3 regions of the Paraburkholderia sp. SIMBA_030 genome follow, and region 2 is predicted to be linked to each of the others. Evidence: predicted binding sites of a transcription regulator. Region 2 holds the regulator's gene; each other region holds the start of a gene.

What was found. Region 2 encodes FNR, which switches genes on or off when oxygen is low (the NO sensors DNR and NnrR bind a similar motif). Its sites were predicted from a motif close to TTGATNNNNATCAA; they were not measured.
Region 1: a site for FNR is predicted at 2,167-2,180, ahead of adhP (alcohol dehydrogenase AdhP). Genes of this name have one in related genera too.
Region 3: a site for FNR is predicted at 1,762-1,775, ahead of arcD (arginine-ornithine antiporter). Genes of this name have one in related genera too.

Annotation. Positions count from the first base shown of each region.
Region 1 covers NZ_JAWRXB010000005.1:149,207-153,407, reverse strand. Annotated here, with positions in the region: gene SB772_RS10200 (chaperone modulator CbpM) at 1-212, shown strand, start outside; gene SB772_RS10195 (DUF2964 family protein) at 432-623, shown strand; gene SB772_RS10190 (UDP-glucose 4-epimerase) at 727-963, shown strand; gene adhP (alcohol dehydrogenase AdhP) at 998-2,023, opposite strand; gene SB772_RS10180 (hypothetical protein) at 2,270-2,500, shown strand; partial or broken gene SB772_RS10175 (hypothetical protein) at 2,632-2,831, shown strand; gene SB772_RS10170 (aldo/keto reductase) at 2,848-3,852, opposite strand; gene SB772_RS10165 (LysR family transcriptional regulator) at 4,024-4,201, opposite strand, start outside.
Region 2 covers NZ_JAWRXB010000033.1:61,777-65,977, reverse strand. Annotated here, with positions in the region: gene SB772_RS37160 (acyl-homoserine-lactone synthase) at 1-11, shown strand, start outside; gene SB772_RS37155 (FadR/GntR family transcriptional regulator) at 78-767, opposite strand; gene SB772_RS37150 (universal stress protein) at 1,059-1,541, shown strand; gene fnr (fumarate/nitrate reduction transcriptional regulator Fnr) at 1,674-2,450, shown strand; gene SB772_RS37140 (SUMF1/EgtB/PvdO family nonheme iron enzyme) at 2,583-3,920, shown strand.
Region 3 covers NZ_JAWRXB010000002.1:70,631-74,831, reverse strand. Annotated here, with positions in the region: gene atpD (F0F1 ATP synthase subunit beta) at 1-1,458, opposite strand, end outside; gene arcD (arginine-ornithine antiporter) at 1,836-3,317, shown strand; gene SB772_RS03430 (arginine deiminase) at 3,343-4,201, shown strand, end outside.

The DNA of each region.
Region 1 (4,201 bases), on a different contig from region 2:
TGAACCTTTGGGTATCGGAAGGCGCATTTGAACCGAAAGGCGCTGAGCCGCACGAGTGGCGCTTTAGCGGCGAGGCGCTGCGTCGTGCGAGGACGGCCCAGCACCTTGCGCGGGACCTGGAGATCAACGCGCCCGGGATCGCGCTCGCGCTGGATCTGCTCGACGAGATCGAGGCCTTGCGCACGCGCCTGAACGTTCGACGCGGGGGCTGACCGGGCGCCGTGTCAGCACAGCCGCGACAGCCATCGGCGGGGTCGCGATCCAGATCTGAACCAGCTGCAGGCGTTGAAACGGCGCAAACGTGACGTAAGTCAAATCGCGGACAGGAGCGAGCGTACACGCTACGGTTAATCGCATGCGTGACGGTCCGCCCCGTGGATCTGGAATGCTTGCGCGTCATCTGAATCACACAACCGTGTCGGGAGCATGCCATGGTGCGCGCAGAACATCGGATCGTCCTTGCGGCAATCGCCGTATTCTTCGCGCTGGGCGGTATAGCGACCGCCATCCATGGCGTGCTTTCCGGCGCAGACAGTGTGACCCGCTATGGTGCGGCGGCAATCGTCGCCGGCGTCGCGTGCTTCGTGATGCTGCTCAACCCGACAGCGAACGACGATGCGTGACGCTGACGGAAACAGGCAGGCAATGCCCCGCCGAGTCATCCGCAACCGAAGTTAGCGAAATGACTACGTGATCTACGTGGCAATAGGACGGAAGCGTGCAATCATGACAATCTCAGGTAACGTTTGCGAAGCGGACTGGTCCGTTTCCACAGAGGTCAATAAGACTACCGGCGGCTACGATTGCCGGATTCACGTCAGCCATTGCACGCCGGAAGGCACCTTCACGCACCAGTTCAAGCACAGCAAGCTCTTCCCAACGGAACGCGAGGCGGTACTCGAAGGGTTGCGGGAAGGGATGGCGTGGCTCGAACTGAAGAGAGCCGGGACATTCGACATTTAGTCTCTTATCCGGGTCCCGGGTAGCAGATCATCCATCAATCGAGTGTCAACACCACACGGCCGTCGATTTTTCCGTTCTTCAGGTCGGCGAACACGGCGTTGATGTTATCGAGGCGATCGGTATGAATGCGCGCGCGTACTCGTCCTTCAGCGGCGAATTCAAGCGATTCCTGAAGATCCCGGCGTGTCCCGACGATCGATCCGCGCACGGTGATGCCATTGAGTACGGTTGAAAAAATCGGCAGCGGAAAGTCGCCCGGCGGCAGACCATTGAGCGCAACGGTGCCGCCGCGGCGGACCATGCCAAGCGCCTGGGCGAAGGCGCTGCGGGATACCGCGGTGACGAGCACGCCATGTGCTCCGCCAATTTCCTTTTGAATCACGGCGGCGGGATCCTCGGTGGTTGCGTCGATTGTGAGTGTCGCGCCGAGTTCACGCGCAAGCGCGAGCTTGTCCGCCGCGATGTCGACAGCCACCACGCGAAGTCCCATCGCGATCGCATATTGAACCGCCACGTGGCCGAGGCCCCCGATGCCGGAAATCGCGAGCCATTGGCCAGGCCGCGTGTCGGTCATGCGGATGCCCTTGTAGACCGTGACGCCGGCGCACAGAATGGGGGCGATTTCTTCGAAGCCGACTTGCGCGGGCAGATGCCCGACATAGTTCGGATCGGCCAGCACGTATTCCGCATAGCCGCCGTTGACCGAGTAGCCGGTGTTCTGCTGTTCATGGCAGAGCGTCTCCCAGCCGCTCAGGCAGTGCTCGCAGTGGCCGCAGGCGGTATAGAGCCATGGCACACCGACACGGTCGCCTTCCTTGACGGCCTTGACGCCGTCGCCGACAGCCGCGACAAAACCAACCCCTTCGTGCCCTGGAATGAACGGCAGTGTCGGCTTGACTGGCCAGTCTCCGTCGGCGGCATGCAGGTCGGTATGACATACGCCCGATGCCACGATCTTGACCAGAATTTCACCGCGGCCCGGCGTGGGCACGGGCACTTCCTCTATGCGAAGCGGTTGGCCAAACGCATGGACGACTGCGGCTTTCATCGATTGAGCCATGGGATTCTCCGGCGATGGGTGGGGGTGTCCTAAGTATCCGTACGGCCACGGCACGAGAGTTGACGTGGATCATAAGCAAGCGTTGCCGCGCTCGCGCTTTGCGTCGCCCTTGTTACATCAAACCTCAGCGAATTCACGCGCACTTGATACGCATCAACTAACGCGTCGAATCGCGCGGTATTTGTCAGAACGGTGTCATACGGTCTACCGAGACTGAGGCCATCTACCGGACAACCATGCGCCGCGATGCGAAAGACTCAAGCTATTGAATCGATGGGCCAACGCAGCCTGTTGCTGCCGGGCTGGATCAAGGCGGCGCTGTCTGCCAACGACCGCCTGAAGCTCTATCTGAGCGTGCTTCAAGCTGCCTTCGCGCACGCCGAACACCCCGATCGCGAGGCGCTCGACCTGAGCGGGGAGATGGTCGCCGCGCGCGGCGATCGACTGGGGGCGCTATGCGGAACTCTTCACCTATGACGACCGGACGCGAACCTTTGGCCGGGACGAAGCGAAGGGACAGTCGAATATGCCCCCGCACATCCATCACACGCATTGTTCGGGCTGGCTGCGTGCCGGGCGCGCTGCTCGATCGCAAGGCCGTCTGGCACGAAGTGCTGCAGCCGAGCGAGTTCTACCGCGCGGAGCCCGGCAAGTGGACGAAGAATGACGTGCTCGTCAACTTTGGCCGGCCGGAGGAAACGGCTTACTTTCGGTTGATGAGGCGGGAAGTGTGGAGTTATCGCTTTCTGGAAGAAGGCTGTGGTACCAGCTGTTCCACTTCCAGGGTGTCGACATCGAGTACTTCGATCACCACGCGCCTGGTTTCAGATGGTTCGACGACCTTCGATCGGATATCCGGGATCCGTATAGCCTGGCGTTGACGCGTGACCCGGCGGAACCAGACTGTCGACGAATTTTTCATCGTCGGGTCCGAGTTGCAGTTTCAGCGCGTCGACGTAGCTGTCCCAATGCGCTTCCGTACGCGGCCCCGCAATCGTGGCGCTGACGAACTGGTTCTTGAGTACCCAGGCCAATGCGAAGGCGATCGAAGTCGTACCGCGTGCCGCAGCGTGGGCAGCAACCTTTTGCGCGATGGCCAGCGATTCCAGCCGCCATTCAGTCTGCTGGATCCGCTTGTCGCCGCGGCCCGCACGCGAATCGGCCGGCGGCGGCGCATCCACCGCATACTTGCCGCTGAGCACGCCCCGCGCGAGCGGGCTATACGGAACGACGCCGATGCCATAGTGTGCTGCGGCGGGCAACTGCTCGACCTCCGCGGTACGGTCAACCATGTTGTACAGCGGTTCGCTGGCGACCGGCCGATCGATACCGAGTTGATCGGCAAGACGCACGATTTCGGCGATGCGCCACCCGCGGAAGTTCGATACGCCGAAATAGCGGATCTTGCCCTGACGGATCAGATCGCCGATGGCGCGCACGCCTTCTTCCAGCGGAGCATCGACCAACGCGCGATGGAAGTAGAGGATATCGATGTAGTCGGTGCCCAGACGCTTCAGGCTCGCTTCGACCGACTGAACGATCCACTTGCGCGACTGACCCTGTTCATTCGGACCCTGCGACGTCGGAAAACCGAATTTCGTCGCGACGACCCAGCTGTCGCGACGATCCGCAATGGCGCGACCCACGATCTCTTCCGAACGGCCTGCGTGATAGACGTCGGCCGTGTCGATGAAATTAACGCCCTGATCGAACGCCTTGTCGATGATGCGTTTCGAGGCCGCCTCGTCGGTCTCTGCGCCGAACATCATTGCACCCAGACACAAGGGCGAAACCTTGAGGGCGCTACGACCCAGATATCGATAATCCATGATTTTTCTCCGTGCAGGCTGTGCCTGCGGTTCATCATTCGCGACGCTGCCGTCTCGAATGTCGAGTGAGATGATAGGCAGGCACTGTCTATTGATAAAGCCCACGAAACCGCAAGCCGTTATGAGCCACATTCATGAATTCACGCAAGCTGGTTGGTCGCTTCGCGCCGCTTACGCACGCTGACGCAGCGCATCGATGACGAGGACCATCGCTCGTGAAGACTCACGACGGCTCGCGTAATAGGCGTGCAAACCTGGAAAAGTAGGGCACCAGTCTTCGAGTACGCAGATGAGACGGCCCGACGCGACGTGCGTCTGTACCAGATCCGCGGGGACGTAGGCAAGACCG
Region 2 (4,201 bases):
TGGCCGCGTAGCCGCAAGAAGCCCGGGCCGACACCGGAGCGCGGCTGCGGCGGCCCAGTGCCGGCGCGTGGCGAAGTTCAGGAGCCGAACATCCGGTCGAGCGCATTTTCGAGGTGCGCTCGCATCGCCTGACCGGCGGCCGGACCGTCCTTCCGACGGATCGCTTCAAGCACCGCCAGATGCTCGGCCTGCACGAGCCGCTGCCGTTCGACGGTCTTCACCAGCGACAGATTGCGCGACAAATTCATGCTGAACAGGATCTGTTCTTCGATGAACGACATGACCGTGATAAAAAACGGATTCTTCGACGCGCGCGCCACCGCCAGATGGAACATGAAATCGTCTTTTGCACCGATACCCTGGGTTTCGATGATGCGCTCCAGTTCATCCCACGCGCGCTCGATCGAGGAGATGTCGTCGGCATCGGCTTTGAGCGCGGCCTGTTCGGCGGCGCCCGCTTCGGTCACGATGCGAAATTCATAGCAGCGGCGGATGTCGGACAGCGTTTCGAGCGGCGCGAAGCGGCGCACGTCCGGATCGGGCCGCCGCGCGACCGTGGTGCCGGAACCGTGCCGGGTCATGACGATGCCGTCCGCCCGCAGTCGCGCCAGCGCCTCGCGCACGGTCGGCCGCGAGGTCTCGAAGCGCTCGGCTAGCGCATGCTCGGTAGGCAGCCGGTCGCCTTCCTTGTACTCGCCTTCGAGAATCCGATTGAGGATGTCGCCGTAGATCTTGTCGGGCAAGGCCGTCGTTTTGCGCTCGTTCATCGGCGATGCTGAGCCAGCTTGTCTGAATAGGCTTTGATTGTAAGGCAAACCCGGGGGCTATCCTGGTTCGCGCAGGCGTTTCAGGTTGACGCGCAGGCCGGAAACGCTTGCTGCGCGGTACTTGTCACGCGATCCATCGAAGCAGCACAATTTGACAAGTGTTTGATTTACATCCTGCCCGAGGTGCGCCTGTTTCAGCGATCATTTAAGCTTGCGTAGGTAACAAATCGTCAATGACCGCGGTCGTGCGCAATGGCCGCGGCACCCGAATCCTTCAGACGCGGAGTTGATATGTACGCACGCATCCTTGTAGCGGTCGATGGCAGCGATACCTCGCGCCGCGCGTTCGAGGCAGCACTGGCGCTCGCCAAATCCACGGGCGCTGTTCTGCAGCCGTTCTACGTCGTCGAAAACACGCCGATGTATTTCGAAGCGCCTGGCTACGATCCTTCGATTCTCCGCAACCGGCTGGTCGAGCAAGGCAAGGAACTCGGCGCGGAATTCGCGCAGGCCATGCGCGATCAGGGCGTAAAAGGCGAGCTCGCGGTAGGCGAAGCATCGTCGCTCGACGACGTGTCCACCGTGGTGCTGAAAGCCGCTGCCGCTTTCAACGCCGACCTGCTGGTGATGGGCACGCACGGCCGGCGCGGTTTTCAGCGCCTGATTCTCGGCAGCGTCGCCGAGCGCTGCGTGCGCCAGGCCAGCTTGCCGGTGCTGCTGATCCCCTCCGCTGCGGGCAAGAGCAGCGAAGCCGGCGCTCAACCGGACGCATAGCAGTACATCACCACACGCGGAAGCGTGACATCGCGCAAGCAGCCTCGCTGCGCGAACGCGTCATTTTGCCGCGAAACGCGGGCCGCACGCGGTGGGACAATCAGCCATTACCCCGATAAATGGCTGCTAAACATGCTTAATCCTATCGCTGTTACCGCCGATTCCGCTGTTCCTCCATCCGTGCGCGGCCGCGGTCGTGCTGCGCCGTTGCGGGCGAGCGGGCGCAGCGCCGCGCGCTGTTCGAACTGTTCGATGCGTCAGCTCTGCATGCCGCAAGGCCTGTCTCCAGACGACATGCCGAAACTCGAAGCGTTGATTTGCACAGCGCGCTCCGTGCAGCGCGGCGAAGCGTTGTACCGCAGCGGCGACCCGTTCGACAATCTTTACGCCGTGCGGTCCGGTTCGATGAAAACCGTCATGGCGCACCGTGACGGCCGGGAGCAGGTTACCGGCCTGCGCCTCGCCGGCGAAGCGCTCGGCCTCGACGGCATCAGCGAAGACGTGCACGCGTGCAGCGCCCTGGCGCTCGAAGACAGCACCGTTTGCATCATCCCCTACACGGCGCTCAAAACGTTGTGCCGCGAAATCGGTTCGATGCAGGAACGGCTGCACAAACTGCTGGGCGAACAGATCGTCCGCGAAGCCGCGCAAATGATGGTGCTCGGCTCGTTGTCGGCGGACGAACGGGTCGCGGCATTCCTGCTCGACGTATCCGAGCGCAACGCGCAACGCGGCTATTCGTCGGCGGAATTCAACCTGCGCATGACGCGCGAAGACATGGGCAGCTACCTCGGCATGACACTCGAAACCGTCAGTCGCACCCTGTCGAGATTTCAAAAACGCGGACTGATCGACACGCAAGGCAAGCACATCCGGATCGTCGATCTCGAAGGCTTGCGGCAGCTTTAAGCCGGGCGCGCAGGACCGGGCCCGCGCAGCCACGTCCCCCGTCTACCTCTTTTCGGTGCGCTTTCGCCTTGGCATGGCTCCTGCGAGCGGGTACAGTCTTTAGTCCGTCCCCCCGCAAGGAGGCTTGGCGAAATGAATCGCGACCCCGCCCCGCATCACCCGCTCGTCCAGCGTCTGATCGACGCGCGTCACGTCACCGACGCACTGTTCTCCATCGTCAAACCCGAGTTTCTGTATGACCGGCCGATCCGCGAGCGTCACCGGATCGTGTTTTACATCGGCCATCTGGAAGCCTTCGACCGCAACCTGCTGGATCAGCGTCTGTGCGACCTGCCCGCGTTCGATCCGCAGCTCGACCAACTCTTCGCGTTCGGTATCGATCCCGTCGACGGCGGGTTTCCCACCGATCAACCAGCCGACTGGCCGTCGTTCGACGTCGTGCGCGGCTATGGGCTGCGCGCCCGTGAGCAGATCGACCGTGCGCTCGGTGCGCTGAGCAACTCGGCTCGTATCGGCCACGATGGTACGCAAGGCGGTGCGGCCGAGCAGTTGCTGAACGTTGCGATCGAGCATCGGCTGATGCATGCCGAAACGCTCGCGTACATGCTGCATCAGTTGCCGCTCGCGCAAAAGATCGACGACTTACGCGAACCGGTGACAACGCGCGTCGAGCGCGTCGCGATCAATGCATCGATGGTCAAGGTGCCGGCCGGGTCGACGGTACTCGGCATGGCGCGCGAAAGCGGCCGCTTCGGTTGGGACAACGAGTTCGGTGAATTGCGCGTCGATGTGCCCGCCTTCGAGATCGATCGCCACATGGTGACGAACGGCGCGTTTCGCCAGTTCATCGAGGCGGGCGGCTATCGTGAGCCGAAGTGGTGGTCGGACAAGGATTGGGCGTGGAAGGAAGCCGAGCGGATCGAACACCCCGCCGGCTGGTCGCAGCGCAGTGACGACCACGAGCGCGGCAAGGACGGCGCATGGACATTACGCACGATGTTCGATGAGGTGCCCCTGCCGCTCGATTGGCCCGTGTACGTCAGCCACGCCGAAGCCAGCGCTTACGCACGCTGGGCCGGCAAGACACTCCCCACGGAGGCGCAATGGCAACGCGCGGCACACGGCACGCCGCACACTGCGTCGGGCAATTTCGATTTCCAAAGCTGGAACCCGCAGCCGATCGGCGCGTATCCGGATAACGTGAGCGCGTTCGGTGTCGAAGGTCAGTTCGGCAACGGCTGGGAGTGGACTTCGACGGTATTCGACGCACTGCCGGGCTTCGAAGCGTTTCCGTTTTATCCCGGCTATTCCGCCAATTTCTTCGACGGGCAGCATTACGTGCTCAAAGGCGGCTCGGCGCGCACTGCGCGATGCATGCTGCGGCCGACTTTCCGCAACTGGTTTCAGCCGCACTATCAGTATGTTTATGCGGGGTTCAGGTGTGTGCGGGTGTGGCCATTTAACCAATAGTTGACCCAAAATGTCACTTATCGCTTTACCGAGAAAATTGCCATCTATCGCCTAACTGCAACCGAAGGATGCACGACAGATGGAGGGCAGGGCAAAACCTCAGCGCAGTCGGGATGTGACGGACCCTGAAGCCCGCAGGCCGCGCGGCTCGCGCAACGCGGCCGTCGCTTAGCTGTTGCTGAACGTCTGGTCCACAAAGGCGCGCAGTTGCGAAAGATCGCCCTCGCTGTACGACGGCTCTATAGCCGTGAGCGGCCAGTTGCGTCACGACTGCGAGCGAC
Region 3 (4,201 bases), on a different contig from region 2:
CGTGGCGCGGGACACGCCGTCTTGCGCTGCGGGTTGCTCTTTGAGGCGGGCTTCTTCAAGCGTGCCGATCATGTAGAGCGAACTCTCCTGCCACGTATCGCACTCGCCGGCCAAAATCGCCTTGCAGCCGGCGATCGTATCGGCGAGCGCCACCGAACGGCCCACTTCACCCGTAAAGGCTTCGGTCACGGCGAACGGCTGCGTCAGGAAGCGCTGCAAGCGCCTCGCACGTCCCACGAGGGTACGGTCCTCGGCACCCAGTTCCTCGATGCCGAGCAATGAGATGATGTCCTGCAGCTCGCGGTAATGTTCGATGATCCGGCGCACCTCGGTGGCGACCGCCGCGTGCTCCTCGCCGACCACCAGCGGATCGAGCAGGATCGACGACGATGCAATCGGATCGATCGCCGGATACATGCCTTCGGCCGCCATCGAGCGCGACAGCACCACCATGCTGTCGATGTGCGCGGCGATCGCGGTCACCGCGGGGTCGGTGAAATCGTCGGCCGGCACGTACACCGCTTCGATCGCGGTGACCGAGACGTCGCCGACCGACACGATGCGCTCCTGCAGGCTGGCGACTTCGCTCGCGAGTGTGGGCTGATAGCCGACTCTGGACGGCATGCGCCCCAGCAAGCCGGACACCTCCGCACCCGCCTGCACGAAACGGAACACGTTATCCATCAGCAGCAGAACGTTTTGCCGGCGTTCGTCGCGGAAATACTCGGCGATCGTCAGCGCGGTAAAGGGCACGCGCCAGCGGGCGCCGGGCGGCTCGTTCATCTGTCCATACACCAGCACGGTGCGCGCCAGCACGCCGGACGTGCGCATGTCGAGCAGCATTTCGTGCCCTTCGCGTGAGCGTTCGCCGACTCCCGCGAATACGGAAATCCCTTGATAGCGCTCCACCATTGCATGGATCAATTCCATCACCAGGACCGTCTTGCCGACCCCCGCTCCGCCGAACATCGCGGCCTTGCCGCCCTGGGCGAGCGGCGCGAGCAGATCGATCACCTTGATGCCCGTGGCGAACAGTGTCGTGGTGCCTTTCTGCGACGCGAGCGGCGGCGCTGCGCGATGAATCGGGCGCCGCTCGATCTGTGCGGATAAGGCCTCGCCGTCGTCGTGTGCCGCGCCGGTCACATCGAGCAGCCTGCCCAGCACAGCTTCGCCGACAGGCGCTTCGATGGGTCCGCCGCGCACGCTCACGCGGGCGCCGCGGCGCAACCCCGCCGTCGATTGCAGCGCTAGCGCCCGCACGGTTGTTTCGCTCAGGTGAGCCTGCACCTCGGCGAGAACTGGCGCGAGGTCGTCGGAGAGGATGAGGAGCGTGTCATTGACGGATGGAAGCGTGTCATCGGCAAACTTGACCTCGACAACCGCGCCACGCACGGCGAGCACGTATCCGTCGGTAGCGGTTGACGGAACTGTCGAGGGTGTTGCCAGTTGAGCCGACATTGTTGGGCCTCCATACGGCCGCGTTCGAACAGTCGCACGATACCGCCGCAGTCCGGCGAAAAACTGATCTCCATCAAACCTGTAGTAAATGACCCTTAAAGAGGCGCATGAGAAACAGCCTGTTGTTCATGTCCGCTCAATCCCTCGACGGATCAGCACATCTGCGCGATTCGCTGTGCATGCCACGAGCATAGGTGCGCTTCAGCGGGTTCTTATGATCCATGTCAAACGACGGACTTGCCCGTCATCACACCGGCTGAGCCGACTTTCCTGACTGCGGCCGACACCGTCAGCGATATATGACTGATCCAGATCAATCGGCCGACCGTCCCGAAGTGACCTAATCACTGTGTCTAAAAAACCAACGAGGGCATGTCATGAAGAATCTAGCGGATTCATTTTCGGGATCGTCGACTCCCGGATCGGCTGTCCAGACCAATACTTCGGCAGCCAAGCCGCTGCGTCTCGGCCTGCTGACGGCGCTCGTGATCGGCTCGATGATCGGCAGCGGCGTGTTTTCGTTGCCGCAGAACATGGCGTCGGGCGCCGGCGCCGCTGCGGTATTGATCGGCTGGTTGATCACCGGCGCGGGCATGTTAATGCTGGCCTTCGTCTATCAGACCCTGACCACGCGCAAACCCGATCTCGACAACGGCATCTACGCTTACGCGCGCGCCAGCGCCGGCGAGTTCGTCGGCTTCAACTCGGCCTGGGGTTACTGGGTCAGCGCGTGGATCGGCAATGTCGGCTATCTCGTCATCGTCTTCGGCACACTCGGCTATTTCTTTCCGGTGTTCGGCGACGGCAACACGCGCGCCGCAGTGTTGGGCGCGTCGATCGTGCTGTGGATCATGCATGCGGTGATTCTGCGCGGCGTGCGCAGCGCGGCCATTCTCAATGCGGTCACCACCGTCGCCAAGATCGTTCCTCTCCTGCTGTTCATCGTGCTTGCGCTCGCCGCCTTCAGAAGCCACATCTTCACGCAGGACTTCTGGGGCAACCCGAAGCTCGGCGACGTGTTCACGCAGGTCAAAAGCACCATGCTGATCACGGTCTGGGTGTTCATCGGCATCGAGGGCGCCAATGTGTTTTCGGCCCGCGCGCAACGTCGCGAGGATATCGGCCGCGCCACCATGCTCGGGTTCGCCGTGGTGCTGTTGTTGCTGATGGCGGTGTCGCTGCTGTCGCTCGGCATCGTGCCGCAGGGCGAGCTGGCCGCCATGAAGAACCCGTCGATGGCAGGCGTGCTCGAGAAGGCCGTCGGCACCTGGGGCGCGGTGCTGATCAGCCTCGGGCTGCTGGTCTCGGTGGGCGGCGCGCTGCTCGTCTGGACCTTGCTGGCGGCGGAAACACTCTTCACGCCGGCGAGCGGCGGCGTGATGCCGGCCTTCCTCGCGCGCGAAAACAGCCACGGCGTTCCGGCCAATGCACTGTGGGTGACCAACGGGCTCGTGCAACTGTTCCTGATCATCACGCTGGTGTCGAACGCGACCTATCAGGCGCTGATTTCGCTCGCGACCTCGATGATCCTGGTCCCCTATCTCTTCTCGGCTGTGTACGCGACCCGCATCGCCATGCGTGGCGAAGGCTACAAGGTGACCGACACCGTCCGCGGCCGCGACATGCTGATCGGTGCGGCCGCGACCGTCTATTGCTGCTGGCTGCTGTATGCAGCCGGCCCGAAGTATCTGCTGCTTTCCGCGCTGCTCTATGCACCCGGCGTACTGCTGTACGGCTGGGCGAAACGCGAACGCGGCGCACGTCTTTTCAAGCCCTTCGAGGCCGTCATTCTGGCCGCGCTGGTCGTGCTCGCCGCCATCGCCGCGTGGCTGCTGGCGAGCGGCGCGCTAGGCCTGTAAGCCGCTATTCAAAAGGAAAAATTCTATGTCACTCGGCGTCTATTCCGAAGTCGGTACGTTGCGCAAGGTCATGGTCTGTCGGCCCGGGCTCGCCCAGGCACGCCTGACGCCTGCGAATTGCCGCGAACTGCTGTTCGACGATGTATTGTGGGTCTCCCAGGCCAAGACCGATCACTACGCTTTCGTCAGTGCGATGCAGGAGCACGGCATCGAAGTGCTCGACATGCATGACCTGCTGGCGGACATTCTGCAAGGCCGGGACGCACGCGACTGGGTGCTCGAACGCAAGCTGTCGCCGGGCACCGTCGATCTGGAATTGTCGGCGCAGCTGTTGCCGTGGCTCGACGAGATGAAAGCCGACGAGCTCGCCACCCGGCTGATCGGCGGGATCGTGCGGGCCGAACTGCCGTTCGAGCCCGCGGGCCTGCTGTCGCAATGTACGGAACCGGCCGGCTTTATCCTTCCGCCGCTGCCCAATACGCTGTTCACCCGCGACAACAGTTGCTGGATCAACAACGGCGCCGTACTCGGCTCGATGTACTGGCCGGCACGCCGCCAGGAAACGCTGCTAAGCGCGGCGATCTACCGCTTTCATCCGCTGTTCAACGGCGGCACGCGCATCTGGTGGGGCGGTCCGGACGTCGATCACGGCGGCGCCACGCTGGAAGGCGGCGACGTCATGCCGCTATCGCGCGACGTCGTCCTGATCGGCATGGGCGAGCGCACGTCGCCGCAGGGCGTCGCGCAACTCGCGCGCTCCCTGTTCGCAAGCGAATCGGTGAAACATGTGATCGCCGCCCAGTTGCCGCGCTCGCGCGGCGCCATGCATCTCGATACGGTATTCACCTTCTGCGACCGCGATCTGGTCACGATCTTTCCAGAGG